Regions from separate parts of the Streptomyces sp. NPDC002671 genome, predicted to be linked through region 2. Evidence: riboswitches for the same ligand, from Rfam matches in the RefSeq annotation. Region 2 holds a riboswitch; each other region holds the start of a gene.
What was found. Region 2 has a riboswitch for cyclic di-AMP ahead of ACWD35_RS19820 (NlpC/P60 family protein). Riboswitches for the same ligand answer to the same signal wherever they lie in the genome.
Positions count from the first base shown of each region.

Region 1 (10,044 bases), on a different contig from region 2:
GGTGCCCTTGCCGAACTTCCCGGACACCTTGTCGCCGAGCGAGCCGAGGAAGCCGCCGAACGCACCGCCCTTGTTGCCGCTGGGCAGGCCGCCCTTGGCGCCGGTGTCGAAGACGGCTATGGAGTTCCAGCCCTTGCCGAGGACCTTGTGGCCCCCCATGCCCGCCATGCCCTTGCCGAAGTCCTCGCCGGGCCTCGGCGCGTGCTGCCGTGCCCTGGACTCCTTCTTCTCCTCGGTGACCTTCGCGCCCTTGGGCGGGGTGAAGTCGAAGGTGCGGGCGGCCGGTTCGGCGAAGGAGACCTGGGTGAAGCCGACGTCGAGGACGGCCGCGCCGCCGCTCGCCGGGGTCAGCGTGAACTTCAGCGGCTGACCCGTCTTCGCGTCCACGGCGATACTGATCGCGCCGACCGTGCTGCCGGACTGCCTGGGCTTGATCAGCAGCTTGTAGGCGTCGCGGCCGGCGACCTGGGCGGTGCCGTCGACGGTGACGGACGTGGTGTCGTCCACCGACTTCAGGGCCTGGTCGGCGAAGTCCTTGGGCGTGGCCGGGGGCTCGGCCCGGTGCTCCTTGGCCGAGTCCGCCGAGGTGCCGTGGTAGACCTCGTTGCTCTTGCTGTCGTAGCCCCACACGTCCTTGCCGTTGTGGATGAGGCTGTACTCGGCGCCGCTCTCCAGCAGAGACAGCTTCTGCCGGTCGGGGCCGTCGAGGGCCACGCGCAGGGTGTGCGTGCCGGAGACCAGCTCGGTGAGCTTCGCCTTCGGGTCCGCGGTCGAGCCGGCGCCGTTGCCGCCCCGGGCCGCGCCGGACATCAGGCTGTTCTCCAGGCCACCGAAGTTCGGCAGGCCGAGGTCGGTGTCGATCTTCACCGTGCCGGACAGTTGCTGCACGTCCGACTTGGCTATCTTCTCGATGAGCTGCTGTGCGGTGATCTTCGGCAGGTCGGGGTCTCCGGAGGCGGCGAGCGCCGGGACGAGCCCGATCGTGGCCGCCGCCACCCCCACCACCGCGACCGGGACGACGTACCGGGCGGCCTTGCGGCGTCCGGTACGCAGGTCCCCGTCCTGCGCGACGTCCGTTGCGTCGTCGGATTCGTACGGTGCCATGTGTGCCTTACCTCCGTCGTCGGCGGCGGCTGTCCTCACGCTGGTCCACCTGAGCCGCCATTCTCACCCGAATCGGTGAGGAGTGGTGATTTCCGTGGTTCCCATCTGACCAAATCGGCCGTGAGGAAGCGTCAGACCTCGGAGCCAACTCCGTGTACGCCTGCGGTATGACACGAAAGGGCGGCAGCTCCACCCGACCCGTAGGGGTCGTCCCGAAGCCGGGCTCAGCCGGCCCGGAACACCACCGCGTCGCACAGTTCCGTCAGCGCCGCCTTGGCGTCGCCCTCGGGCAGCGGGGCCAGCGCGGCGCGCGCCTCTTCGGCGTAGCGGACGGCGTCCCGGCGGGCCTGCTCCAGCGCGGGGTGTGCGCGCAGCGCGGCAAGCACCTCGGCGTGCCGGGCGCCGTCGCTGAGGTCGGAGTCCAGCAGCTCGCACAGCGCGAGGTCCTCGGGCAGCCCCAGCTTGGCCGCCCGCTCGCGCAGCCGGAGCACGGGCAGGGTCGGGATGCCCTCGCGCAGGTCGGTGCCGGGGGTCTTGCCGGACTCGTGCGAGTCGGAGGCGATGTCCAGGACGTCGTCCGAGAGCTGGAAGGCGACACCGAGCCGCTCGCCGTACTGGGTGAGGACGTCGACGACCGTCTCGTCGGCGCCGGACATCATCGCTCCGAACCGGCACGAAACCGCCACCAGCGCGCCCGTCTTGCCGCTGAGCACGTCCAGGTAGTGGTCGACCGGGTTACGGCCGTCCGAGGGACCCGCGGTCTCCAGGATCTGACCGGTGACCAGCCGTTCGAAGGCGAGGGCCTGCACCCGGACCGCCTCGGGGCCGAGGTCGGCGAGGATCTGGGAGGCGCGGGCGAAGAGGAAGTCGCCGGTGAGGACCGCGACGGAGTTGCCCCAGCGGGTGTTGACGCTGTCCACGCCGCGTCGCACGGCGGCCTCGTCCATGACGTCGTCGTGGTACAGCGTGGCGAGGTGGGTCAGCTCCACCACGACGGCGGACGGCACCACGTTCGGCGCGTACGGGTCACCGAAGCGCGCCGCGAGCATCACGAGCAGCGGCCGGAAACGCTTCCCGCCGGCCCGGACGAGGTGCTGCGCGGCCTCGGTGATGAACGGGACCTCGCTCTTGGTGGCTTCGAGCAAACCTTCCTCGACAGCCGCCAATCCGGCCTGGACATCGGCTTCGAGAGCCTGGTCCCGCACGCTCAGCCCGAACGGCCCGACGACGGTCACGAGGGGTCTCCTGTCTGCTGTGTCTCTGTTGGCGATTGCACGGTTTGTCGATAGGTCGCCGCTATCACTTCAAGTCAGCGTATCCGGTCCGCTTTCGATCACCGATAGCGCCCACCGCTCGAGACACTCATGCACATCCGTACGTCCTACCCCCACGACTCCCACCGGCGGACGGTACGAGGGGGTACGCGCACGTATGGCGGACCCTGACGGACGCGCCGGTCCCCGCGCCGCGTCGGCGAGTCGTGGCGAGAGCCGCGGCCGGCCGCTGAACCCTCCGAAATCACCTGTGACGCGGACCACTTTCCTGCCTCCAACGGGTGAAGCGAATCCCCCGAAACCCCCGAATCGCCCGAATCCCCTTAATACCTCATGCCCGATTTGCCATATTTCGCTCATTCGTGAGTTGGGTCACTCACACCCATTGGAACGCCCTGCCGGGAATAGCTGCCCCCACCCCTTCCCACCCCTTGTCGTAAAGGTGAGTTGAGCGTTGGCAACTGCAAAGGATCAAGTGCCACATTCGGAACAGATCAAGGTCAATTGGGTTGATCTACGAATCTGGTACTTGTTCCGGACATGTGCTCTCGCATACGTTCCGGGCCATCAGGCGGACGCCGAATCCTGCCGCCGCCTGAAAGACCCATCGACGAACTCATTTCGTACGGCAGGAGCGGGGGACCCAGGTAAGCCGCCGGCCCGGTCGACACATGTCGCACCGGAACGGCTAGGGGTGAAGTCGTGCCGTCTCGACGGCCCGGCCGGGCACTCCCCAGCCCGAACCCGACAGCTCACCTCGCAGGCGCCGGAGAGGACTTCCCCATGTCTGCTGCCGCTCAGCCCCGCCGCACCCGGAACAACCGCCTCGTCCGCGCGCTCGTCGCCGCCGGCACCGGCGCCGCCGTACTCGCGATCCCGCTCATCGGCGCCACGAGCGCCTCGGCCGCCGGCAGGACGACGACGACCGCCGCCACCACCCTCGCGGGGTACCCGAACAACCTTGACGGCTGGATCCGCGAGTCCCTCGCGATCATGGCTCAGAAGGGCATCCCGGGCAGCTACAACGGCATCTACCGCAACATCATCCGGGAGTCCTCGGGCAACCCCAACGCCATCAACCTCTGGGACTCCAACGCGGCCAAGGGCATCCCGTCCAAGGGCCTGCTCCAGGTCATCGACCCGACGTTCAACGCGTACCACGTGATCGGAACGTCGTTCAACATCTACGACCCGGTCGCGAACATCACCGCCGCCTGCAACTACGCCGCCGCGCGCTACGGTTCGATCGACAACGTCTTCAGCGCGTACTGACATACCCCCCGGTCAGTCGGTCGGGAACAGTCTTTCGAGGACGACGGCGATGCCGTCGTCCTCGTTCGACTTGGTGAGCTCGTCGGCGACCGCCTTGAGTTCGGGGTGCGCGTTGGCCATGGCGACGCCGCGGCCGGCCCAGGCGAACATCGGGATGTCGTTGGGCATGTCACCGAAGGCGAGGGCCTGTTCGGCGCCGATGCCCAGCAGGTCGGCGGCGAGCGCGAGCCCGGTCGCCTTGGTCACCCCGCCGGGCTGGAGTTCCACGGTGCCCGGCCCCGACATGGTGACCGTCGCCAGCGAGCCCACGACCGAGCGCGCGAGCGCCGCCAGCGCGTCGTCGGACAGGTCGGGATGGCGCAGCAGCACCTTGCTGATGGGCTCCGCCCACAGGTCGTCGCGGCGGCCGACCCGCACCGCGGGCAGGGTCGGATGGGGCATCCGGTACCCGGGCTCGATGAGCGTGAGCCCGTCCACGCCATCCTGGTCGACGGCCGCGTGGACCTGCCCGACCTCGGCCTCGATCTTGCCGAGCGCGGTCTCGGCCAGCTCCCGGTCGAGCCGCACCGACCACACCAGGCGGTCGGCTCCGGCGTCGTAGACCTGCGCGCCCTGCCCGCACACCGCGAGCCCCGTATATCCGAGGTCGTCCAGCAGGGGCCGCACCCTGGGGGCCGGGCGGCCCGTCACCACCAGGTGCCGGGCGCCGGCCCGCGCCACCCGCGCGAGCGCGGCGCGCGACCGATCGGAGACGGTGTCGTCGCCGCGCAGCAGCGTCCCGTCCAGGTCGGTGGCGATCAGTGAATACGCGGGGGAGGCGGCCATGATCAGAGAATACGGACCTCGCGCCCCGCCCGACTCCCCCTGTCACCCTGTGCACTTATGTACTTCCCAGCGCCAAGTGGGGCCATTCGCTTGCCTGATGGCCTCCTTCGTACGAGTGGAGCGGCCGAGCCGTGGGCCGCCCGCGGACCGGATCCATCCCGTCCGCCCCCAAAGGGAGCCAAGCGGGGATTGCCACCCCCGACAAGACTTATTCGGACATCCAGAACTCTTCAGTCATCACCCGCACAACCCTTCAGGCACTGCCCAAGACACCTGCCTCCGCCGTAACGTGTGGCGCGACCACATGGAACGCATCGCCGCGCAAGGCGCCGGATGAGAGTGAGGCAGTACCCCATGCCCCCCTTCGACGTCCCCGAGGGTGACCCCTTCGGTCCGCACAACCTTCCCTATGGCGTCTTCTCGCCCTCCGGCAGCACGGAGCGGAGGGTCGGCGTCCGGCTCGGGGACCACGTCCTCGACGCGGGCGCCGCGGCCACCGCCCTCGGCTCGCCGCACCAGGCGCTGCTCGCGAAGCCCACCCTCAACCCACTGCTGGCCGCCGGCCGCACGGCCTGGTCCGAGGTGCGGCGCGCGCTGACCGCCTGGGTGACGGAGCCCGCGCACCGCGAGACGGTCGAACCGCTGTTCCACCCGCTGTCCGAGGTCACCCTGCACCTGCCGTTCGAGGTGGCGGACTACGTCGACTTCTACGCCTCGGAGAACCACGCGCGGAACGTCGGCCAGATCTTCCGCCCGGACGCCGCGGACTCCCTCACCCCCAACTGGAAGCACCTGCCGATCGGTTACCACGGCCGCTCCGGCACGGTCGTCGTCTCCGGCACGGATGTCGTACGGCCCTCCGGGCAGCGCAAGGCGCCGGCCGACCCCGCCCCCGTCTTCGGCCCGTCGGTCCGGCTGGACATCGAGGCCGAGGTCGGCTTCGTCGTGGGCACGCCGTCCGAGCTGGGCACGCCGGTCGCGCTGGGCGACTTCAGGAAGCACGTCTTCGGGCTGTGCCTGCTGAACGACTGGTCCGCGCGCGACATCCAGGCCTGGGAGTACGTGCCCCTCGGCCCCTTCCTCGGCAAGTCCTTCGCCACCTCGGTGTCCGCGTGGATCACCCCGCTGGCGGCGCTGGAGCACGCGCGCGTGGCGCCGCCGGAGCGCACGCACCCGCTGCTGCCCTACCTGGACGACACGGCCGAGGGCGGGCAGCCGGACGGCTACGACCTGCGGATCTCCGTGGCGATCAACGGCCATGTGGTCGCCGAGCCGCCGTTCTCCACCATGTACTGGACCGCCGCCCAGCAGCTCGCCCACATGACGGTGAACGGGGCCTCGCTGCGCACCGGCGACCTGTACGGCTCGGGCACGGTCAGCGGCCCGGAGCAGCACCAGCGCGGCTCCCTGCTGGAGCTGACCTGGAACGGCCGCGACGCCCTCGAACTCCCGGACAGCAAGCGCACGTTCCTGGAGGACGGCGACGTGGTCACCATGTCGGCGTGGGCGCCGGGGCCGGACGGGAACCGGGTGGGCCTGGGCGAGGTCAGCGGGCGGATCGTGTCGGGCTGACCTCCGGGAGCCGAGGGCGCAGTTGAGAGACAGGAGTCACCGGCGGGGTGAGCGTCACCCCGCCGGTCCCCGGACTCGGCACGCGAAGGAGGCGGACTCGAAGGAGGGCGGGCGGATCCCCGTCGGGGACTGCCTCTTGGCGCCCCTCGCCGTCATACTGGCGGGACACGCACCACCCCTCTCCCGCACACACTCCGACCCCGACCAGGACGGTGCCCCGGTATGACCGTCTGCCTGCTCCTGCTGAGCGTCGTCGCCCTGACGGCCGCCGTACCGGCGCCGCGTGCCCTGACCCGGGCCAGCTGGCCCGAGCGGGAACCCGTGGTCGCGCTGTGGGTGTGGCAGTGCCTGGTCGCCACGGTCCTGATGTGCTGCCTGGCCGCGCTGATCCTCGGTGCGGCGGCCGTCTTCCACACCGTCCGCGACCGCGTGTTCGCCCCGGCACCGCCCGCCGTCACCGCCGCGTACGACCTCTCGTCCGCGCCGGTGTGGGCGGTCACCCTCACGGTGCTGCTGGCCTGCGGGGCCGCCTGGACGACGGCGATGCTGGCCCGGGAACTCGCCGAGGCCCGCCGGCGCCTCGGCCAGACCCGCGCGCAACTGCGCGAACGCGCCCCGGAACTCCCGGCCGGGCTACCGGCCGCGCGGGGCCCGATGCTGGTGCTGGAGGACGAGTACCCGGACGCCTGGTGGATGCCCGGGCATCCGCCCCAGCTGGTCGTCACCACCGGGGCGCTGCAGCGCCTGACCGACCACCAGCTGGACGCGGTCCTCACTCACGAGCGGGGTCACGCCCGTGCCCACCACGACTGGCTGCTGCACCTGTCCACGGCACTCGCCACGGGCTTCCCGCGCGTGCCGCTGTTCGCCCACTTCTGCGACCAGACCCACCGCCTGGTCGAACTCGCCGCCGACGACACCGCGTCCCGCCGCTGCGGCCACCTCACCACGGCCCTCGCGCTGATCGAGCTGAACCAGCACCGGGGCGTCCTCTCCTGCGCCTCCAGCCGCCGCCTGCTGGGCGAGCGCGTGGACCGCCTCCTGGAGCCCCCGCCGCGGCTGCTGCGACGGCAGCGGGCGCTGACGACGACGGTGGCCGCGCTGGTGCCGTTGCTGCCGCTGCTGATCACGTTCGCCCCGGGACTGTCGGCGCTGTCCTGAGCCCCCTGGGGGCTGCCGCCCCCAGACCCGCCCCCACCCCCGCAGGCGCCCGAGTGGCAGCTCGCTATATCCAGTCGTCCGGCTCCGGCTCCTCGCCCCACTCCGGCCAGTCGTCCTCCGGGGACTCACCGGGCGCTGGCACGGTGGCGGCGGCCGTGCCGGAGCCGTCCAGGGAGGACAGCACCCCCAGTACCCCCTCCCCGTACGTCGCCAGCTTCTTCTCGCCCACGCCGCCGACCGTGCCCAGCTCCCGCACCGAGGCGGGACGGCGGGTGACGATCTCCCGCAACGTGGCGTCGTGGAAGATGACGTACGCCGGGACGCCCTGCTCCCGGGCCTGCTCGGCGCGCCAGGCCCGCAGGGCCTCGAAGGCGGGGAGCAGCTCGTCGGGCAGCTCGGCCGCGGCGGCCTTGGCCTTGCCTCCGCCCCGGGCGGAGCCCGCGCCCGAACCCGACCGGGAGGCGGCCGGCTTCTTCGGCTCCTTGCGCAGCGGGACCTCGCGCTCGCTCCGCAGCACCGAACCGCTCGTCTCGGTGAGCACCAGCGTGCCGTACTCGCCCTCGACCGCGAGCAGCCCCTGGGCCAGCAGCTGGCGGACGACGCCCCGCCACTCGCCCTCGGCGAGGTCCTGGCCGATGCCGAAGACGGACAGCTGGTCGTGGTCGAACTGGATCACCTTGCCGGTGCGCTTGCCGAGCAGGATGTCCACGATCTGCAGGGCGCCGAACTTCTGCCCGCGCTCCCGCTGCAGCCGCACCACCGTCGAGAGCACCTTCTGCGCGGCGACCGTGCCGTCCCAGGTCTCCGGCGGGGTGAGGCAGGTGTCGCAGTTGCCGCAGCCCGCCGGGGCGGGTTCCTGGCCGAAGTAGGCGAGCAGCTGTCCGCGGCGGCACCGGGCCGTCTCGCACAGCGCGAGCATCGAGTCGAGGTGGGCCGCGGCCCGGCGGCGGAAGGCCTCGTCGCCGTCGCCGGACTGGATCAGCTTGCGCTGCTGTATGACGTCGTTCAGGCCGTACGCCATCCACGCATTGGACGGCAGACCGTCGCGGCCCGCGCGGCCGGTCTCCTGGTAGTAGCCCTCGATCGACTTGGGCAGGTCCACGTGGGCGACGAAGCGCACGTCCGGCTTGTCGATGCCCATGCCGAAGGCGATGGTCGCCACCACGACCAGGCCGTCCTCGCGCAGGAACCGGGACTGGTGCGCCGCGCGCGTGCCCGCGTCCAGACCCGCGTGGTACGGCACCGCCTCGATGCCGTTGGCGGTGAGGAACTCCGCCGTCCGCTCCACCGAGTTGCGCGAGAGGCAGTACACGATGCCGGCGTCGCCCGCGTGCTCCTCCCGGAGGAAGGCGAGGAGCTGCTTCCTGGGGTCGGCCTTGGGCACGATCCGGTACTGGATGTTGGGCCGGTCGAAGCTGGCCACGAAGTGGCGGGCCGCCGGCAGGTGCAGCCGCTCGGTGATCTCCTGGTGGGTCGCGTGGGTGGCCGTCGCGGTGAGGGCGATCCGCGGGACGTCCGGCCAGCGCTCGCCGAGGAGGGACAGGGCCAGATAGTCGGGGCGGAAGTCGTGGCCCCACTGGGACACGCAGTGCGCCTCGTCGATCGCGAAGACGGAGATCTTGCCGCGGGAGAGCAGGTCGAGCGTGGCGTCCAGCCGCAGCCGCTCCGGGGCCAGATAGAGCAGGTCCAGCTCGCCCGCGAGGAACTCGGCCTCGACCACGCGCCGCTCGTCGAAGTCCTGCGTGGAGTTGATGAAGCCGGCCCGCACGCCGAGGGCGCGCAGGGCGTCCACCTGGTCCTGCATGAGCGCGATCAGCGGCGAGACCACCACGCCCGTACCGGGTCTGACCAGGGCCGGGATCTGGTAGCAGAGCGACTTGCCGCCACCGGTCGGCATGAGGACGAGGGCGTCGCCGCCCGCCACCACATGCTCGATGATCGCTTCCTGCTCGCCGCGGAAGGCCTCGTACCCGAACACCCGGTGCAGCGTGGCCAGCGCCTCGCTCCCGGCCGCGCCCGGCACCTCGGTCACGCCCTGCATCTCCCTGATCCCGCCTGTCCCGTCCATCGTCCTGTCCCCCGTCGGTCCCCCGTGTGCCGTCCGTCGACCACTGCATCCACGATAGGGGCCCGGACCGACAGCCTCGGAGTTATCCACAGGCTCGGCCCACTGTCCGAACGGCACGGCGGCCCGGCTCCCCCGAGGGATGCCGGGCCGCCGCCCGCACGGCAGGCGCCGCGTCAGCGCACGAACACACCCGCCTGGCTCGCCAGGTCCAGGAAGTACTGCGGCGCCACACCGAGCACCAGCGTGACCGCCACACCGATGCCGATCACTGCCGAGGTCAGCGGCGAGGGCACCGCCACGGTCGGGCCCTCCGGCTTCGGCTCGCTGAAGAACATAAGCACGATCACGCGGATGTAGAAGAACGCGGCGATCGCCGAGGAGATCACACCGATCACCACCAGCGGGGCCGCGCCGCCGTCCGCCGCCGCCTTGAACACGGCGAACTTCCCGGCGAAGCCGGAGGTCAGCGGGATACCGGCAAAGGCCAGCAGGAACACCGCGAACACGGCCGCCACCAGCGGGGAGCGGCGGCCGAGGCCGGCCCACTTCGACAGGTGGGTGGCCTCGCCGCCCGCGTCGCGCACCAGCGTGACCACGGCGAACGCGCCGATCGTCACGAACGAGTACCCGGCCAGGTAGAAGAGGACCGACGACACGCCGTCCTTCGAGGTCGCGATGACACCCGCGAGGATGAATCCGGCGTGCGCGATGGACGAGTACGCCAGCAGCCGCTTGATGTCGGTCTGTGTGATCGCGACGATCGCGCCG
Region 1 covers NZ_JBSFVU010000013.1:120,865-130,908, reverse strand. The annotation lists gene ACWD35_RS21585 (LolA family protein) at 1-1,104, opposite strand, end outside; gene ACWD35_RS21580 (polyprenyl synthetase family protein) at 1,329-2,339, opposite strand; cyclic di-AMP (ydaO/yuaA leader) riboswitch at 2,977-3,157, shown strand; gene ACWD35_RS21575 (transglycosylase SLT domain-containing protein) at 3,162-3,650, shown strand; gene ACWD35_RS21570 (HAD family hydrolase) at 3,663-4,475, opposite strand; gene fahA (fumarylacetoacetase) at 4,830-6,047, shown strand; gene ACWD35_RS21560 (M56 family metallopeptidase) at 6,270-7,208, shown strand; gene recQ (DNA helicase RecQ) at 7,273-9,276, opposite strand; gene nuoN (NADH-quinone oxidoreductase subunit NuoN) at 9,450-10,044, opposite strand, start outside.
Region 1: another riboswitch for cyclic di-AMP. It lies ahead of ACWD35_RS21575 (transglycosylase SLT domain-containing protein); the one in region 2 lies ahead of ACWD35_RS19820 (NlpC/P60 family protein).

Region 2 (10,044 bases):
CCTGGCTCCTGGCAACTGGCGGACGCCGACACGGACTCGGCTCTGCCGCTCACGCCGGCCGCGCGCACCCGCCCCGGCCTGTGGCGGCTGGTCGCCCTCTCCGGCGGCGCTCCCGTCAAGGTCTTCGGCGAGTGCGGCCACCGCGGCTTCACCCCGCTCACGGCCTGGCCGCAGGGCCCGGGCGAGGCGGTGACGCTGTGCTGAAACCCCACCTGCCGGCCGCTTCCGCAGACCCTCAACCGCACCGGAAGGGACGGTCATGAACGGGCCCTCGGCCACCACGGCGTCCAGCGCACCCGCGCCCGCCTGGGACGACCTCCTCACCACCGCCCTGCTGGGCACCGACCGGCGGCCGGTGCCCGGCGGCGGACCCGGCGGGCAGCCACCCGGCCGGGAAGCGCCCCTCGCGCTGCTGGACCTGGCCGCCCTGGCGACCGTACGGCGGCGGGCGGGGCTGCGGGCCGCGCCCGCCGCGCGGCGGCCGGAGCCGGCGCCCGAGGATCCGCGCCCGGCCCTGCCCGGCGCGGCGGCGCACCGGCTCGCGACGCTGCTGGCCGACCGTTCCGCGGGCGCGGGCGGTGGCCGCCGGGGCAGTTCGCCGGACCTCATGGAGCTGCTCCCGCAGTGGCTGGCGACGGCCAACGCGCGCGGGTACGCCGCGCCCCCGCACACGCTGCCCGCCCTGCTGGACGCGGCCCGGGGCCGCACGGACCTGCGCCCGGCGGCACTGGCGTTCGCGGGGCCGCGGGCGCTGTGGCTGGCCCGGCTGAACCCGGACTGGCGGTTCGCCCTGCGCGCGGCCCCCGGCGGCGGTGCGACGCTGCCCGACCTCGACGACTCCGAGGCAGTCGAACGCCTGTGGCAGGAGGGCCTGTTCGCCGAGCGCGTCGCCCTGCTGGGTGTGCTGCGGGACCGTATGCCCGCGTCGGCGCGGGAGCTGCTTGCGGCGACCTGGGCGACGGAGCGGGCGGAGGACCGGCTGATGTTCCTCGACTCGCTGCGCACGGGCCTGTCAGCGGCCGACGAGCCCTTCCTGGAACAGGCGTTGGGCGACCGCAGCCGTAACGTCCGGGCGACCGCGGCCGAGCTGCTGTCCGCGCTGCCGGGGTCGGCGCTCGCCGCGCGCATGGCGGTGCGGGCCGCCGCGTGTGTGGCCCTCGACCCCATGGGGGACGCACCGGCGATCGCGGTCGAGGCCCCGCTCAGGTGCGACAGCGACATGGAGCGGGACGGCATCGCGGCCAAACCTCCGGCGGGCAGGGGGGAACGGTCCTGGTGGCTGGGCCAGTTGGTGGAGTCCGCGCCGCTCTCCACCTGGCCGCGGCGGCTGGGCGGACGTACGCCCCAAGAACTCGTGGCGCTGCCGGTGACGGACGGCTGGCAGGGTGAGCTGCACGCGGCCTGGTGCCGGGCGGCGGTGCGGCAGCGCGACGCCGAGTGGGCGAAGGCGCTGCTCGGGTCCCCGTCGGCACCGGAGGCCGGCGGGCCGGGGGCGGTGTCGCTGGCGGAACGGGCGAAGCTGCTGGGCACGCTGGGCGCCGAGAAGCGGGCGGAGTGGGTCGCCGGGTTCATCGCGGCGCACGGCCTGTCGGAGGCGTTCCAGCTGCTCGGGGTGTGCGCGGTCCCCTGGGCACCCGCCCTCGGCCGGGCCGTGGTGGACGCCCTCAGCATCGCGCGGGACGCGGGCAGTTACCCCTGGAGCTTCAGCGGGGTCATGGGCCTGGCGGAGCGCTGCCTGGACCCGGCCGAGGCCGCCCGGCTGGACGGCCTGCTGGCGATACCGGACGAACGGGAGGACGCCTCGCCGGGAGCCGGGGGGTATTGGGCGGAGGCGTTCCTGAGACTGGTCACGACGCTGCGGTTGCGCGCTGCGATGACCGAGGAACTGGGGGCGGCCGAAAGCCGCTGAGTGACCGGCCGGCAGTCACCGAGTACTGCCGGCTTCCCTCCCCGGTCCGGCCTACGCCTCGGCCGCCTGACGCACGTTGCCCCGCACCCACTCCACGATCGACGTGGTCGTCGCGCCCGGCGTGAAGATCTCCGCGACGCCCTTCGCCTTCAGCGGCGGGATGTCCTCGTCCGGGACGATGCCGCCGCCGAAGACCACGATGTCCTCTGCGTCGCGCTCCTTGAGCAGGTCGATGACCGCGGCGAAGAGGGTGTTGTGGGCGCCGGAGAGGATGGACAGGCCGATCGCGTCGGCGTCCTCCTGGATGGCGGTGTCGACGATCTGTTCCGGCGTCTGGTGGAGGCCCGTGTAGATGACCTCCATACCGGCGTCGCGCAGGGCGCGCGCGATGACCTTGGCTCCCCGATCGTGGCCGTCGAGCCCCGGCTTGGCCACCACCACGCGGATCGGACCGGCTGCCACACCCATCACTTCCTCCATCAACCGACTACGGAAGCGACCGCTTCCGTCCGTACCGACAAGTACCGCACATCTCGCGCGTGCCGTCACCCACCGCGAAGTGAACGAACGTTATCTCCAGCATCCCGTAACCGGCAGTTTTGCGGTGCCGAGCGAGGGGGAAATCACATGGTGGGACATGAAGGCACACGGGGGAGCGCGGCGTCCTCCTGCGTGCCGACAGGAGGTCGGCCATGAAGGTCACCGGGGTACTGCCACTCTTCCTCCCGCTCTGCCGGCGCCTGTGCCCCGGCGGACCGACCGAACTGACCAGGCTGACCGGACTCCCCGGACTCTCCGTGGCGCTGCTCAAGGCGACCGTCCTGGAGGCCGCGATCCTCGCCGGCCACCTCGTGCTGTATCCGACCGGCCTCACCCCGGAGCGCCGCTCCGCCGCACACCCCGCCCAGGGCGACACCGCGCGGCTGCCGGTCCGGCCGGGCCCGCCGGTCGTGCTGCTGCACGGGTTCATCGACAACCGCTCGGTCTTCGTACTGCTGCGCCGCGGCCTCACCCAGCACGGCGGACGCAGAGTGGAGTCGCTCAACTACTCACCGCTCACCTGTGACATCCGCACCGCGGCCGAGCTGCTCGGCCGGCATGTCGAGGAGATCTGCGAGCGCACGGGCAGCGACCGGGTCGACATCGTGGGGCACAGCCTCGGCGGGCTGATCGCCCGGTACTACGCACAGTGCCTCGGCGGGGATCTCCGGGTGCGCACGCTGGTCACCCTGGGCACCCCGCACGCCGGGACGCGGGTGGCCCCGCTGGCCGACGCCCATCCGATCGTGCGCCAGATGCGGCCCGGCTCGGCGGTGATCGAGGAGCTGGCGCGGCCCGCGCCCGGCTGCCGTACGCGGTTCGTCAGCTTCTGGAGCGACCTCGACTCCCTGATGGATCCGCTGGAGTCGGCCCGCCTCGACCACCCCGACCTCGACGTGCGAAACGTCCGGGTGACCGGGATCGGGCATCTCGCACTCCCCGTGCACCCCGCCGTCGCGGCCGGAATACGTGAGGCCCTCGACGCGGCACACCCGCAGGACCGGCTCGCCGGCGGACTCACCGTGGCCTGACCGCGGCCTGGGGCCACCTGAGGTCACCCGGGATCGCCGCACAAGCGACGCACAGATGAAGAATCGGCGACGGACCGTCACTCCTCACCGAACATTCATCGAACACAAGGCCAAACTCAGGTCCAGCCTCCCCCGAAACACGGCCGAATGCCCGTTTCCGGCCAACGCGAAACCAGCTGAAGATTGTCGGGCCCAGGTACCGGCGGGTACAGTCGCCGCACTGCTCTGGCAGCCCCTGTCGTCGAGGCGAAAGAGAAGTTGGTGAACGACCGTCACCCGTCGGGGACCATGACACCCCCGGCCTCGGACGCCTCCTCCGCGACCTACGCGCCCTACGGAGCGCAGGGAGTCCACTACGGCGACCTCACCACGTACGGCGGCTACGACGCCACTGGTTTTGCCGCCGGTTCCGGACCCGCCCCGGCCTACGACGCGGATCCGCTCTTCGGCAGCCTCCCGGGCGACGCGCACGCGACCGGCGCGTACGACACCACGCAGTGGCAGACCGGCGCCGGGCAGAACCTGCACTACGACCCGTACGCGGCCCAGCACCACGCGGCCTACGACTCCGGCGTCTACGACAGCACCGCCTGGGCGGTCCCGGCGCAGGCCACGGGGAACAACATCAGCGGCTGGGGGTCCCCCCTCTGGGGGAGGGACGCGAGCGCCTGGCTCCAGCCCGGTGTGTCCGAGCAGCCTGCCGGCGCCGACCCCACCCAGCAGTGGCAGTGGGGCACCCAGACCTTCGACACGGGCGCGTACGACGCCACCCAGTGGAACGCCGACGGCCACGCCGTGGCCGCTCACCACGAGCAGCCTGCCGAACCGTTCGACGCGCAGTCCACCACCGTGTCCGAGCAGGCGCCGTACGACGACACGGCGTACGAGGAAACCGACTTCCAGGACTCGGACTTCCAGGACCCGTACTACCAGGACTCCGGCTTCGAGGACTCGGGCTTCGAGGACTCGGGCTTCGAGGACGACCCCGCCGAAGACGACGAGCTGTCCTCGACCGGTGAACTGCCCGCCGTAACCGGCCTGCTGGAGGACCAGGAGGAGACCGGCCCGGCCCCGGCGCCCCGCGGCAGCTCGCGTGGCGCGGGGCGGTCCCGGCGCCGTACGCCCGCCAAGCGCTCCGCGCTGCTGACCGTCGCGGTCCCCTCGGTCTGTGTCATGGGGGTCGCCGGGATCGCCGCCGCGACCGTCGGCGGCCTGACCGACGGCGGCAAGGACACCACCGCCTCCGCCTCGGACGCGCACGCGGTGCAGCCGTCGGTCGCCAACAACAAGCTGGACACCCAGCTCAGGGGCCTCTCCGCCGGCGCCGACGACTTCGCCGACCGGGCGAGCCGTACGCAGGAGCGCATCGACCTCAAGACGCAGCAGGAGCTGGAGAAGAAGAAGGCGGCGGCCGAGGCCGCGCTCAAGGAGCGGCTGCGCCCCAAGTTCGTGCTGCCGGTCCTGCAGCGCGGGCTCAGCGCCTACTTCGGCCAGGCCGGCGTCAACTGGATGTCGGTGCACACGGGCATCGACTTCCCGGTGTCGTACGGCACCACGGTGATGGCCGCGACCGACGGTGTCGTCTCCACCAAGTGGAACAGCGCCTACGGCAACATGTTGATCCTGACGGCGAAGGACGGCACGGAGACCTGGTACTGCCACCTGTCCAGCTACCGCGTGGCCCCCGGTACGAGCGTCCAGGCCGGCCAGCCGATCGCCTACTCGGGCAACTCGGGCAACTCCACCGGCCCGCACCTGCACTTCGAGGTACGGCCGGCGGGCGGGGCGGCCATAGACCCTCTGCCGTGGCTGCGCAGCCACGGCCTGGACCCGACCTGAGCCCGGCCTGAAGACCGTTACGAGTGAGCCCCGCCGATATCCGGCGGGGCTCACTCGTCCACGGCTTCTTCCTACAGCTTCTCGACCGGCGCGTACCGCAGCAGCAACCGCTTCGGCTTGTCGTCGCCGAAGTCGATCGTCGCCTCCGCGTTCTTCGGGTCCGTGCCCTTGACCGCGACCACCGTGCCGAGGCCGAACTGGTCGTGGGTCACGCGGTCGCCGACGGCCAGCCCCACCACCGGCTTCTCCGTGGCGCGCCGCGTGGCGAAGCCGGACGCGCCCGCCGCCGACGAGCGGGAGCGGGACGAGGAGAGCGAGGCCGCGATGCCCGACGCGGGCCCGGAGGACACCGGTGCGGTGGCTCCCGTCCGCTTCCACTCCATGTGGGCGGGCGGGATCTCCTCCAGGAAGCGGGAGGGCGGGTTGTACGAGGGCTGGCCCCAGGCGCTGCGCATGGCCGAGCGGGTCAGGTACAGCCGCTCCCGCGCGCGCGTGATGCCGACGTACGCCAGGCGCCGCTCCTCCTCCAGCTCCTTGGTCTGGCCGAGGGCGCGCATGTGCGGGAAGACGCCGTCCTCCATGCCGGTCAGGAACACGACCGGGAACTCGAGGCCCTTGGCGGTGTGCAGGGTCATCAGGGTGATGACGCCGTCGCCGTCCTCTTCGTCCGGGATCTGGTCGGAGTCGGCGACCAGGGCGACCTTCTCCAGGAAGTCGGCCAGCGTACCCTGCTCGCCTTCCTCGCGCTCCTGCTCGAACTCCAGGGCCACGGAGGCGAGTTCCTGGAGGTTCTCGATGCGGGTCTCGTCCTGCGGGTCCGTGGAGGTCTGCAACTCGGCCATGTAGCCGGTGCGTTCGAACACCGCCTCCACAACGGTCGCCGGTCCGGCGCCGGACTCCACGATCGTACGGAGGTCCTCCATCAGCGTGTTGAACCGCTTGACCGCGTTGGTGGAGCGCGCGGCCATACCGTACGCCTCGTCCACCCGCTTCAGGGCCTGCGGGAAGCTGATCTTCTCGCGCTGAGCGAGGGCGTCGACCATCGCCTCGGCGCGCTCGCCGATGCCCCGCTTGGGCACGTTGAGGATGCGGCGCAGCGGCACCGAGTCCTCGGGGTTGGCGAGGACGCGCAGGTAGGCCAGGACGTCCCGGACCTCCTTGCGCTCGTAGAAGCGGACGCCGCCGACGACCTTGTAGGGCAGGCCGACGCGGATGAAGACCTCTTCGAAGACACGGGACTGGGCGTTCGTGCGGTAGAAGACGGCGACGTCCCCGGCCTTCGCCTCGCCCGCGTCCGTGAGGCGGTCTATCTCGTCGGAGACGAACTGGGCCTCGTCGTGCTCGGTGTCGGCGACGTAGCCGGTGATGCGCGCGCCCTGGCCGGCGTTGGTCCACAGGTTCTTCGGGCGGCGGGACTCGTTGCGCTCGATGACCGCGTTGGCGGCGGACAGGATGGTCTGCGTGGAGCGGTAGTTCTGCTCCAGCAGGATCGTCGTCGCGTTCGGGTAGTCCTCCTCGAACTGGAGGATGTTGCGGATGGTCGCGCCCCGGAAGGCGTAGATCGACTGGTCCGCGTCACCCACGACGCACAGTTCGGCGGGCGGCAGCTCGTGCTCGCGCGGGGGGACGTCGGCGTCTTCGGAGGCGCGGTCGCCCGTACCGACCAGCTCGCGCACGAGCGCGTACTGGGCGTGGTTGGTGTCCTGGTACTCGTCCACCAGGACGTGCCGGAAGCGGCGGCGGTAGTGCTCGGCGACGTCGGGGAAGGCGCGCAGCAGGTTGACCGTCGTCATGATCAGGTCGTCGAAGTCGAGCGCGTTCGCCTCGCGCAGCCGCGACTGGTACAGGGCGTAGGCCTGGGCGAGGGTCTTCTCGAAGCCGTCGGCGGCCTGGGCGGCGAAGTCCTCCTCGTCGATCAGCTCGTTCTTCAGGTTGCTGATCTTGGCGCTGAAGGACTTGGGCGGGAAGCGCTTGGGGTCGAGGTCCAGGTCACGGCAGACCAGGGCCATCAGGCGCTTGCTGTCGGCGGCGTCGTAGATCGAGAACGAGGACGTGAAGCCGAGCCTCTTCGACTCGCGGCGCAGGATACGCACGCACGCGCTGTGGAAGGTCATGACCCACATCGCGTTCGCGCGCGGGCCGACGAGCCGCTCGACGCGCTCCTTCATCTCGCCCGCGGCCTTGTTGGTGAAGGTGATCGCGAGGATCTGGCCCGGGTGCACGTCCCGCTCGGCGAGCAGGTGGGCGATGCGGTGGGTGAGCACGCGGGTCTTGCCGGAGCCGGCGCCGGCGACGATGAGCAGCGGGGAGCCGGCGTGCACGACCGCGGCGCGCTGGTTCTCGTTCAGCCCCTCCAGCAGGGCCGCTGCGTCGATCGCGGGGCGCGGGGCGCCGTCGCGGTAGTACGTGTCCCGGTCCGGCGGCACGTCGAACTTCCCGCCGAACAGATCGTCCGGAAGCGACTCCGGAGCGTGATCGTCCTCGGGCGGCGGCGGGGGCTCCTCCTCGCGCCCGCGAGGGGGCTGGAGGTCCGCCAGGAAGCTGTCGTCAAAGAGGCTGCTCATCGCTCTCCGAGTCTAGGGCGCCGGACTGACAACCGTGGGCCGCCCCGAGAACCCGGCCCCCCGCGGGAGGCTCCCCTCCCGGCACCTGCCGACCCCTTCCGCCCCTCACGCTGCGGAAGCGCCCGATGACCCAGCCGTGATTTCCCGCACCCTCACCCCCGAGGTCACGAAAATGTATCGGACATACTACGCACCAACCTTCACAGGGGTACCACGAGTTGGCTAGCGTGCGTGCGGGCCGTACGACCCCTACCGGCGAACCTCGCCGGGCCGCGCGGCCCCCGCCGAGTCCGGCGCGCCCTCGCGGCGACCGGAGCCGGGGACCCACCGACCTCTGGGGTGAATCGGCCGCCTCCCACCGGGAGGGGGCCGTAGGGCAACCCTTCCGAACGCACCGCCCGAACCCGACAGCTAACCCGGTAGGCGGCGCATGGAAGGAGTCGCCTCCCTTGGCGTCGCACCGCAAGCCGCGCCCCGTCGGGCCCCGTACAGCAGGCCTCCGCGCCCCCGTCCTCGCCACCGCCGCACTGACCTCCGTGGCCGTCCTCTCCCAGACGGCGAACGCCTCCCCCGCCGCCGACAAGGGGAAGCCGAGCGTGGAGGAGGTGCAGAAGAAGGTCGACGATCTCTACCGGCAGGCCGAGTCGGCGACCGAGAAGTACGACGCGGCCAAGGAGCGCGCCGGCAAGGAGCGCGTGCGCGCCGACAGCCTCCGTGACGATGTCGCGAAGCGCACGGAACGCCTCAACACGGCCCGCGAGGAACTGGGCACCATAGCCGCCGCCCAGTACCGCACCGGCACCACCGTGCCGGACACGGCCACCTTCCTGCTCGCGAGCAATCCGCAGGACTACTTCGACCAGAGCCAGCTGATGCACCGGCTGACCTCGCGTCAGAAGAGCGCGGTCGACGACTTCGTCACGGAACAGACGGCGACCATGAAGAAGCGCCGGGAGGCCGCGACGAGCCTCCAGACGCTGACCAAGACGCAGGACGACCTGCAGACGGCGAAGGCCACCGTCCAGAAGAAGCTCGCCACCGCGCGTGAGCTGCTGTCCAAGCTGACGGCCGAGGAGAAGGCGCGCCTGGCGGCGATCGAGAAGCAGAAGGCGGAGGAGGCGGCCCGCAAGGCGGCCGAGCTGGCGAAGCAGCAGGCGGCGCGCCAGCGGGCGGCACAGCAGAGCACCCCGTCGCCCTCGTCTTCGCCGTCCCCGTCGTCCTCGGGCTCGTCGGGCTCCTCGGACACCTCGGGCTCGTCCGGCGGATCCACCTCTTCCGGCGGTTCGACCACCTCCGGCTCCTACGACACCAAGGCCGCGGAGGCGATCGCCTTCGCCCGCGCCCAGATCGGCAAGCCGTACGTGTGGGGCGCCACGGGCCCCGGCTCCTACGACTGCTCCGGCCTCACCCAGGCCTCCTGGCGGGCCGCCGGCGTCAGCCTCCCGCGCACCACCTGGGACCAGGTCAAGGTGGGCACCACGGTCTCCCTCGCCGACGCCCGCCCCGGCGACCTGATCTTCTTCTACGACGACATCAGCCACGTCGGCCTCTACATAGGCAACGGCATGATGATCCACGCCCCCAAGCCGGGCGCGTACGTCCGCGAGGAGTCGGTCTACTACGGCGGCACGTCCATCATCCACAGCGTGGTGCGACCGGCGTAGGAGCGTGACCGGCACAGGAGCGTGGCACGACCGGCTCAGGGCGGGGCGTACGCCCGCGCGCCCCGCCCTGAACAGCCGCGTCCCTCTCTAGGCCCTGTCGTCAAATTCCCGTCGTCCGCCCGGAGGGCGGGCCGCGCGGCGTCTGGTGCGTGCAGCTGCAAGGCGGAGGAGGGAGTCGACGATGGGGGTCCCCCCGCGCGAGCGAAGCCGAGCGTGGGGGAGCGTCGGCGACTGACGACAACGCGGCAGATGCGCGTGCCAGGCGTCGCGCGGCAGGCGGGAATTTGACGACAGGGCCTAGCATCGGGCGCATGTCCCGCCTCTCCTCCCTGCGTGCCTGGTCGGCGCGGCGGTCGCCTGCGGCCGGGGCCGCGGTGATGGCGACCGGGATCGTGTCGGTGGGGCTGCAGCTCACGGGCGACGAGGGGCTGTCCCGGGTCTTCCTGGGGCTGACCTGCGTGGCCTGGCTGGGGCTGGGCGCGGAGTTCGTCGTACGG
Region 2 covers NZ_JBSFVU010000011.1:278,641-288,684, forward strand. The annotation lists gene ACWD35_RS19790 (SWIM zinc finger family protein) at 1-204, shown strand, start outside; gene ACWD35_RS19795 (DUF5691 domain-containing protein) at 260-1,909, shown strand; gene ACWD35_RS19800 (cobalamin B12-binding domain-containing protein) at 1,961-2,377, opposite strand; gene ACWD35_RS19805 (esterase/lipase family protein) at 2,602-3,480, shown strand; gene ACWD35_RS19810 (M23 family metallopeptidase) at 3,742-5,319, shown strand; gene pcrA (DNA helicase PcrA) at 5,391-7,883, opposite strand; cyclic di-AMP (ydaO/yuaA leader) riboswitch at 8,170-8,324, shown strand; gene ACWD35_RS19820 (NlpC/P60 family protein) at 8,333-9,547, shown strand; gene ACWD35_RS19825 (tellurite resistance/C4-dicarboxylate transporter family protein) at 9,859-10,044, shown strand, end outside.

Region 3 (10,044 bases), on a different contig from region 2:
CCGGAGGACGTCAAGGAGCACTGGCTGCGCACCAAGGCCGAGGAGAAGCGCCGCTCCTCGGTGACGGAGGGCGTCCCCCTCGGCCAGCCCGGCCTCGCCCTCGCCGCCAAGCTCGTCTCCCGCGCCCGCACGGCGGGCCTGGACGTGCCCCTGCCGAGCGGCGCGGGCATCGGCTACGAGCTGCTGGAGCTGGCGGCCCGCGCCGAGGCGGACGGCATCGACCCGGAGGCCGCACTGCGGGCGGCGGCCCGCGCATACCGGGACGCCATACGGGCTGCTGAGGGGCTGCCTGCTTGATACCGTTGCTCCAACGGGCGGGCGCGATGCGTGGGGGCGGTTGTGACAGCGGAGTTGGTGCAGCTGAGGAAAGCGCTTCTGCGCGCGATCGACAGCTCGCCGACCACGGCACAGAGGGTCGCTCAGGTGATGAAGCGGGCAGGTGTCCGCGACGTCATGGACATCTGGATACGGCGTACGGGATCACGGGAGACGCGGACCGAGCGGCAGCTCGGCTCCCTGTCGACGGTGCGCGACAACCATCCCGAGAAGTTCTCCAAACTCGTGGCCATCGCGGCCGGTTACCCTGCCCCCGTACCCCAGCCGGCTCGCACCGCCTCGGCCCCCACGCCCCGGGGAGACACCGGAACCCAAGTCGCGGGTGATCACATCGACATGCGGAACGGCAACTTCTACGGCCGCGTCGTCGGGGAGGAGCGCAACTACTACAACACCCTTCCCGCCCCCGTGGAGTGGCGGCCGGTCGGTGAGGTGGGGGCGGGGGAGTTCGGTGTGCATCCGACCGGGCCGGTGGCGGGGCTCCCCGACGTGCCGCCGTACGTGCCGCGCGACCGCGACGATGACCTGCGCGCCCAACTCGACCGCCCCGGGCTGGTGTTGATCGTGGGTGAGCCGTACGCGGGCAAGTCGTACACCGCGTGGCACGGCGTGCGCCTACTGGAGGACCGCCGCCTGTACGCCCCCTACCCGGGCGAGGACCTGCGCCCGCTGGAGGCCGCACTGCGGAAGGACCCCGGCAAGCACGTCGTCTGGCTGGACGAGCTGACCGAGCACCTCGGTCCGGGCCTGCTTGATCTGCGACTGCTGAGGCGGCTCAACCAGCTCGGTGCCGTCGTGCTCGGCACGATCAGCCCCACCGAGTACTACCTGCGCCGCGCCAGGTCCGCTCCCGACGACCAGGTCGTCACCGCGGCCCGCCCGGTTCTGCTGGAGCGCGAGTGGAGCGACGCCGAGCTGGAGCGGCTGTCGGCACTCGACGACCCGCGCGCGTACCCGGCGTACATGTGGAGCGGCAAGGAGGGAGTGGCCCCGTACTTCGCGGTCGGGCAGCTCCTGTTCGACGAGTGGCAGCGGGAGGGTACGCGGTCGGAGCACCCGCGCGGGCAGTCGCTGGTCCGGGCGGCGGTCGATCTCGCTCGCTGCGGGGTCACCGGGGCGGTGCCGGCCGAACTGCTCAGGAAGGTCCAGGAGCAGTACGGCGCGGCCGGGGAGACGGGCGAGGGGGAGCCGTTCGAGGACGCGCTCGCCTGGGCGACCGCGCGGATGTTCCGGGTCTCAGGACTGCTCGTGGCCGGCGAGGAGGACGGCACCTGGCGGGCATACGGGGCGCTGGTCGCGGAGGCACTGCGGGCGGGGAACCTGGAGCCGGTACCGGACGAGGTGTGGTGGACGCTGCTGGACGCGGCGATCGAGGGCGCGCCGCTGGACAAGGACGCGATTCTCGGCGCGGCCCGCGCGGCGCTGCGCTCGCGCGTCGAGGCGGGGGACGCGGAGGTGATGTTCCACCTCGCGTATTACCTCGACGGCCAAGAGTCCGTTTCCCTGCTGTGCCGCGCGGCCGACGCGGGCCACACGGACGCGGCGGCGGAGGCGGCGCTGATCTTTCTGTCCGACGAGGACAAGGAGAAGGCGCTTCCCTACCTGGAGATCGCCGCCGAGGGCGGCAGCTCCTGGGCCGCGCTGCACCTCGGCCGGATCCACCGCGACCGCGCCGAGCGCTGGCTGCTGACGGCCGCGGAGGCGGGGAAGGGGGCGGCGGCGCACGAGCTGGCGGATCTGTTGCTCACGAGCGATGTCAACCTGGCGAGAGAGTGGTATCTGGAGTCGGATCGCCTTGGCTACGTCGAAGGGGCCAGGAGCCAGGGCATGTTCCAGTTGATCGAGGGCCAGCGCGAGGCGGCGGAGATCTGGCTGACACGCGCTGCGGACGCGGGTGACGAGCAGGCGGCCGAGTTGCTTGAGGTTGTCTTCCACAAGCCGAGCCCCTTGGACGACGACTACTTCGACGGAGACGCGAACCCCCTCATCTACCCGCTGGACGCCACTCATCAGGGCGTCCTTCTGGAGATGCGGGGACGTCTCGACGAGGCCCGCAAGAAATACGAGAAGGGCTACACGGTGGCCGACGCTTATGGCGCCTACCGTCTCGCTGCCCTCCTCGCGAAGGAAGGCAAGCCGGACGAGGCCAGGCAGTGGTACCGCAAATCCGCCGACATGGGTCACCCCGGTGCCCTGAAGGCCCTCGGCGAGACGTCGGACAAGCCGGATACCGTCAAGGAGTGACCAACCAGCTCAACCCCCAGCCCGCCCCCGGCGCCCCCGCCCCCGACCTCTTCACCTGGGAGTTCGCCGCCGACCCCTACCCGGCCTACGCCTGGCTGCGGGAGCACGCCCCCGTGCACCGGACCCGGTTGCCCAGTGGGGTGGAGGCCTGGCTGGTCACCCGGTACGCCGATGCCAAGCAGGCGCTCGCCGACCAGCGGCTGAGCAAGAACCCGGCGCATCACGACGAGCCCGCGCACGCCAAGGGCAAGACCGGCATCCCCGGTGAGCGCAAGGCCGAGCTGATGACGCACCTGCTGAACATCGACCCGCCGGACCACACCCGGCTGCGCCGGCTGGTCAGCAAGGCGTTCACGCCCCGCCGGGTCGCGGAGTTCGCGCCCCGCGTGCAGGAGCTGACCGACCAGCTCATCGACGGGTTCGCGGCGAAGGGCTCCGCCGACCTCATCCACGAGTTCGCCTTCCCGCTCCCCATCTACGCCATCTGCGACCTGCTCGGCGTCCCGCGCGAGGACCAGGACGACTTCCGGGACTGGGCGGGCATGATGATCCGGCACGGCGGAGGGCCCCGGGGCGGTGTGGCCCGGTCGGTGAAGAAGATGCGGGGCTATCTCGCCGAGCTGATCCACCGCAAGCGGGCGGCGCTGCCCGCCGAGCCCGCGCCCGGCGAGGACCTGATCTCGGGCCTGATCCGCGCCTCCGACCACGGCGAGCACCTCACCGAGAACGAGGCCGCCGCCATGGCCTTCATCCTGCTCTTCGCCGGTTTCGAGACGACGGTCAACCTCATCGGGAACGGCACATACGCCCTGCTCACCCACCCCGAACAGCGGCAGCGGCTCCAGCGGTCCCTCGCCGCCGGGGAACGGGAGCTGCTGGAGACCGGCGTGGAGGAACTGCTCCGCTACGACGGCCCGGTGGAGCTGGCCACCTGGCGGTTCGCCACCCGGCCGCTCACCATCGGCGGGCAGGACATCGCCGCCGGCGACCCGGTGCTCGTCGTGCTCGCCGCCGCCGACCGGGATCCGGAGCGGTTCACCGCCCCGGACCGGCTGGACCTGTCCCGCCGGGACAACCAGCACCTCGGCTACGGCCACGGCATCCACTACTGTCTCGGCGCGCCGCTCGCCCGCCTGGAGGGCCAGTTCGCGCTCGCCACCCTCCTCACCCGCCTCCCCGACCTGCGGCTCGCGGCGGATCCGGCCGAGCTGCGCTGGCGCGGCGGACTCATCATGCGCGGACTGCGCACTTTGCCGGTGGAGTTCACGCCCGTCCAGTGAGGGGCTTGCCCCGTGAACTCAGCCCAACCAGCCGAAGATGACAGGCGTTCGCTTCTGTGATCTTCACGTGATCTGCGCGGCATTAACTTGTGACAAGTGATCGTATGCCTATACGTTCACCCAGCAGCGTGGCGCCCAGCAGCACCCGCCGCGCGGGTCCTGCTGTCGCACGAAAGGCTTCCGCATGCTCACCGGGAACGGTCGTCACCGTCGCCCCCGTCAGGCCCCGGCTCTCCTCGTCGCGGCCGGAGTAACCGGCTCCGCCATCGCCCTCCCGCTCCTGGGCGCGGCGAGCGCCAACGCGGCCGACGGCACCACGTGGGACAAGGTGGCCGAGTGTGAGAGCGGCGGCTCCTGGAGCGCCGACACCGGCAACGGCTACTACGGCGGCCTGCAGATTTCCCAGGACGACTGGGACAAGTACGGCGGCACGAAGTACGCCTCCAGCGCCGACCAGGCCAGCCGTTCGCAGCAGATCGCCGTGGCAGAGCGGATCCTCGCCGACCGGGGCACCACCCCCTGGGCCACCTGCGCCCTGCTCAACGGCCTGACCGCGCACTCCGGCTCCGTGGACGTCGACACGGGCGTCGGAAACCCGGGTTCGGACTCGGACTCCGGCTCGCACGGCTCCGGTGACTCCTCCGAGTCCAGGCATTCGTCGGAGGGCCAGCAGGGCCAGCAGGGTCAGCAGGGCCAGGATTCGTCCGACTCCGCCGACACTTCCGACTCGCCCGGTCTGTCGGATTCGCCGCCTTCGTCACCCTCTTTGCCTTCGTCGTCCCCGTCGAGGTCGTCCGACTCCTCGGACGCCACCGCCAAGCCGTCCCCGGGCGCGAGCCATGGTGCGGGCAAGGGGGGCAAAACCCCCAAGTCCGACAAGTCCACGTCGTCCGACACTCAAAACGGACAGGGGGATGGCGGCGCCACCACGGACCCCGCAACGGACGACTCGGACAATTCCTGGCAGAACGGTGGCTCTTGGAGCCTCGTCGACACCGGCTCGCTCAGCAGTGGTGGACGTCACCGTGGCGTCAGTGCGGACGAAAGCGTGACAAACGGTCAGAACGCCACCCGGTCCGGCCGTCACGCGTCCCCCGATGCGAGCACCTACGAGGTCCGTGAGGGAGACAGTCTCTGCTCCATCGCCGACTCCCTTGACGTCGACGGCGGATGGCGCGCGCTCTACGGCCACAACAAGAAGGTCATCGGCGCCGACCCGAACCACATCGCCGCCGGTCAGACCCTGGAAATCGGTGCGGAAACGGGCCAGAAGTAGCGGGAGTTGACGCCCCACTAAGCGCCTGAATGTCCGGTTTGGTGAAAGTGTGGGATGAGTCTCAGAAGCCCTGATCGTCTTTGAAATTCCGCGGATCGCGTGGCTACGGTCAAGGCCGCTCGTCACCACGAGCCCCGGCAGTCGCAACGCCGAATCCTGCCAGCGGTTGCCCGGGAACAGTCGTCGCATCATGCGCCGTAGGCAGGAGCGGGGGACCCAAGGTAAGTGCCAAAACCGGCAGTTGACGTCGGTTGCGGCTTGGGGTGAAGCCGCGTCCCGAAAGGGCCGCGGCCGGGCAACTCAACCGGCCCGAACCCGACAGCTCACCTCGCAGGCGTCGGTGAGGGGATCGATCCATGCTGTTCACCGGCAAGGGCAAGCACCGCCGCCCGTTCAAGGCCACCCGCGCCATCGCGCTCGCCGGAGTCGCCGGCGCCGCTGTCGCCGCCCCGCTCATGGCGGCCGGCAACGCCTCCGCCGCCACCGCCGCCGAGTGGGACAAGGTCGCCCAGTGCGAGTCCGGCGGCAACTGGTCCATCAACACCGGTAACGGCTTCTACGGCGGCCTGCAGTTCTCGGCCTCCACCTGGGCCGCGTACGGCGGCACCGCCTACGCCCCGCAGGCCAACCAGGCCACCAAGGCGCAGCAGATCACCGTCGCCGAGAAGGTCCTCGCCGCCCAGGGCAAGGGTGCCTGGCCGGTCTGCGGCACGGGCCTGTCGAACACGCCGTACAACGGCACCGCGGCGGCCCCGAAGGCCACCACCACCCGCTCCACCGACCAGGCCGCCTCCCGCTCCGCCGAGCGCACGGCCCCGGCCAAGAGCACGGGCAAGAGCGCGACCGTCACCACCCCGACCGGCAAGAAGGTCAAGAAGGGCGACGGCGAGTACAAGGTCGTCAAGGGCGACTCCCTCAGCACCATCGCCGAGAAGCACGGCGTCAAGGGCGGCTGGAAGAAGCTGTTCGACCTGAACAAGGACATCGTCCAGGACGCCGACCTGATCTACCCGGGTCAGCAGCTGCACCTGAAGTAAGGCGCGGCCCCCAGTCCCCCCGCCCCGGTGCGTGTTCCCCCGTACGCGCCGGGGCGGGGCTTTTGTGTCCCCGCTGTCCGCCGCTCTCCTCCCCGCTTTCCGCCGCACTTTCCCCACTCTTCACCCGGGGCTCACCCGGGAACCCCTTTGTTCCGGGCGTGAACAATGGGTACCGTTTGCCTGTCCACGGGGCGGTCGGTCGGTGGCCGACGCCCCATGGACGGTTAGGCTCTAGGCGCAAGGCACAGCCGCAAGGCACACGCCCCGCACTTCCAGCGTCACATCCCAAGAAGGAGATGCTCGTGCCGTCCATCGACGTCGTCGTAGCCCGGGAAATCCTGGACTCCCGAGGCAACCCCACGGTCGAGGTCGAGGTCGGCCTCGACGACGGCAGCACGGGTCGTGCCGCCGTCCCGTCCGGCGCCTCCACCGGTGCCTTCGAGGCCATCGAGCTGCGCGACGGTGACCCCAACCGCTACCTGGGCAAGGGTGTCGAGAAGGCCGTCCTCGCCGTCATCGAGCAGATCGGCCCGGAGCTGGTCGGCTACGACGCCACCGAGCAGCGCCTGATCGACCAGGCCATGTTCGACCTGGACGCCACCGACAACAAGGGCTCCCTCGGCGCCAACGCCATCCTCGGCGTCTCCCTGGCCGTGGCCCACGCCGCCTCCGAGGCCAGCGACCTCCCGCTCTTCCGCTACCTGGGCGGCCCGAACGCGCACCTGCTGCCGGTGCCGATGATGAACATCCTGAACGGCGGCTCGCACGCCGACTCCAACGTGGACATCCAGGAGTTCATGATCGCCCCGATCGGCGCGGAGTCCTTCTCCGAGGCCCTGCGCTGGGGTGCCGAGGTCTACCACACGCTGAAGAAGGTCCTGAAGGGCAAGGGCCTGTCCACCGGCCTCGGCGACGAGGGCGGCTTCGCCCCGAACCTGCCCTCCAACCGTGAGGCCCTCGACCTCATCCTCGAGGCCATCAAGCAGGCCGGTTACATCCCCGGCGAGCAGATCGCGCTCGCGCTCGACGTCGCCGCGTCCGAGTTCTACAAGGACGGCAAGTACCTCTTCGAGGGCAAGGAGCGCTCCGCCGCCGAGATGACGGAGTACTACGAGGAGCTCGTCGCGGACTACCCGCTCGTCTCCATCGAGGACCCGCTGTTCGAGGACGACTGGGCCGGCTGGAAGGTCATCACCGACAAGCTCGGCGACAAGGTCCAGCTGGTCGGCGACGACCTGTTCGTCACCAACCCCGAGCGCCTCGCCCGCGGCATCGAGGAGGGCACCGCCAACGCCCTGCTGGTGAAGGTGAACCAGATCGGTTCGCTGACCGAGACCCTGGACGCCGTCGAGCTGGCCCAGCGCAGCGGCTACAAGTGCATGATGTCCCACCGCTCCGGCGAGACCGAGGACGTCACCATCGCCGACCTGGCCGTCGCCACCAACTGCGGCCAGATCAAGACCGGCGCCCCGGCCCGCTCCGACCGCGTCGCCAAGTACAACCAGCTGCTGCGCATCGAGGAGATCCTCGACGACGCCGCGGTGTACGCCGGCCGCAGCGCCTTCCCGCGCTTCAGGGGCAGCGTGGAGATCTCCAAGGGCTGACCCAACCCGGGGTAAGCCTTAGCCAGTCGTACGTACGTCCCCGCACTCGGTCCCGTACCGTGTCCGGGGACGTACGTGCGTGTGAAAGGGGAGGCGGAGAGCCAGATGGCAGTGAAGGACCGGGACCGTTTCTCCACCGCGACCAGGCTGCGCCTGCTCGGCGAGCAGACGGCGGCCCGGGTCTACCGCTCCCAGACCAAGCGGCAGGCCCGCCGCTCCCGGCTCACCGGCCGCGCGGCCCTGCTCGCCCTGGTGCTGTGCTCGCTCATCGTCGCCCTGGCCTACCCGATGCGGCAGTACGTCTCCCAGCGCGCCGAGATCTCCGACCTCCAGCGGCAGCGGGAACAGGCCCGCCGGCGCGTCGAGCAGCTGCGCGACCTCAAGGCGCGCTGGCAGGACGACTCCTACGCCGAGCAGCAGATCCGGCGCCGGCTGCACTATGTGATGCCCGGGGAGACCGGATACGTGGTCGTCGCCCCGGGCGCGGCCAAGCAGTCCCGCGCCCGACTCGGGGCCTCCCGCCGGCCCTGGTACGCGAACGTCTGGGACGGCGTCGACAAGTCCGACGCCTCCGACCAGTGAACCGACAGAAAGACAGCCGAAGACAGTCATGGAAACGCCTCCGCCGCCCACTCCGCGTACCGAGCCGACCGACGCGGACGTCGAGGCCTTCAAGCAGCAGCTCGGGCGACCGCCGCGCGGGCTGAGGGCGATCGCGCACCGGTGCCCCTGCGGCCAGCCGGACGTCGTGGAGACGGCACCCCGGCTGCCCGACGGCACGCCCTTCCCGACGACGTACTACCTGACCTGCCCGCGCGCCGCCTCCGCGATCGGCACGCTGGAGGCGAACGGCGTCATGAAGGAGATGACCGAGCGCCTGCAGACCGACCCCGAACTGGCGGCGGCCTACCGCGCGGCGCACGAGGACTACATCCGGCGCCGCGACGCGATCGAGGTCCTGGAGGGCTTCCCGAGCGCGGGCGGCATGCCGGACCGGGTGAAGTGCCTGCACGTGCTGGTCGGCCACTCGCTGGCCGCCGGGCCGGGCGTCAACCCGCTCGGCGACGAGGCGCTCGCGATGCTGCCGGAGTGGTGGGCGAAGGGGCCGTGCGTGCAGCCGCTCGTGGCGCCCGATCCGGCGGACGAGCACCCGGGCGAGGAGGGCGCGGTCCTCGACCCCACCGAGGTCCGCAGCGCTTTCTTTGCCGAGCGCCCGCTGGTCCCCGAGGGCTTCTCCCGGGTCGCGGCCGTCGACTGCGGCACGAACTCCATCCGGTTGCTCGTCGCGGACGTGAACCCGGCCACCGGTGAACTGCTGGAGCTGGACCGGCGCATGACGATCGTGCGGCTCGGCCAGGACGTGGACCGCACCGGGCGGCTGGCGCCCGAGGCGCTGGAGCGGACCTTCGCCGCGTGCCGGGAGTACGCGGACGTCATCCGCGAACTGGGCGCCCCCAAGGTGCGTTTCGTGGCCACCTCCGCCTCCCGGGACGCGGAGAACCGGGACGACTTCGTGCGCGGAGTCGTGGACATCCTCGGCGTCGAGCCCGAGGTCATCTCCGGCGACCAGGAGGCCGAGTTCTCCTTCACGGGTGCGACGAAGGAACTCGCCGGCCGCGAGGACCTGACCCGGCCCTACCTCGTCGTGGACATCGGCGGCGGCTCCACCGAGTTCGTCGTCGGCGACGACCATGTGCGGGCCGCGCGCTCCGTGGACGTCGGCTGCGTGCGCATGACCGAACGGCACCTGGCGCAGGGCGGCAAGGTGAGCGACCCGCCGACCGCGGAGGAGATCGCCGCCATGCGGGCCGACATCGAGGCCGCCCTGGACCTGGCCGAGGAGTCGGTCCCGCTGCGCCGGGCGCACACCCTGGTGGGCCTGGCCGGCTCGGTCACCACGGTGTCCGCGATCGCCCAGGACCTGCCCGAGTACGACTCCGCGCGCGTCCACCACTCCCGGATCTCCCGTGAGCGCGTCCGCGAGATCACCGAGTGGCTGCTGCGCTCCACGCACGCCGAGCGGGCGACCGTCCCGTCCATGCACCCGGGCCGCGTCGACGTCATCGGCGCCGGCGCCCTCGTGCTGCTCGCGATCATGGAGCGGACCGGGGCCGAGGAGGTCGTCGTGAGCGAGCACGACATCCTCGACGGCATCGCGTGGTCGGTGGCCTAGCCCGCACGCGGTCGGTGACCCAGGCAGCATGCGCCCGGTGGCGTGACTCTCTTTTATTACTGGCCAGTAGCAGTCGGCTGAGCAGGTCGGATAA
Region 3 covers NZ_JBSFVU010000028.1:76,573-86,616, forward strand. The annotation lists gene ACWD35_RS34045 (nucleoside triphosphate pyrophosphohydrolase) at 1-297, shown strand, start outside; gene ACWD35_RS34050 (tetratricopeptide repeat protein) at 454-2,580, shown strand; gene ACWD35_RS34055 (cytochrome P450 family protein) at 2,577-3,860, shown strand; gene ACWD35_RS34060 (transglycosylase family protein) at 4,045-5,136, shown strand; cyclic di-AMP (ydaO/yuaA leader) riboswitch at 5,320-5,488, shown strand; gene ACWD35_RS34065 (transglycosylase family protein) at 5,493-6,173, shown strand; gene eno (phosphopyruvate hydratase) at 6,470-7,777, shown strand; gene ACWD35_RS34075 (FtsB family cell division protein) at 7,883-8,359, shown strand; partial or broken gene ACWD35_RS34080 (DUF501 domain-containing protein) at 8,388-8,792, shown strand; gene ACWD35_RS34085 (Ppx/GppA phosphatase family protein) at 8,994-9,950, shown strand.
Region 3: another riboswitch for cyclic di-AMP. It lies ahead of ACWD35_RS34065 (transglycosylase family protein); the one in region 2 lies ahead of ACWD35_RS19820 (NlpC/P60 family protein).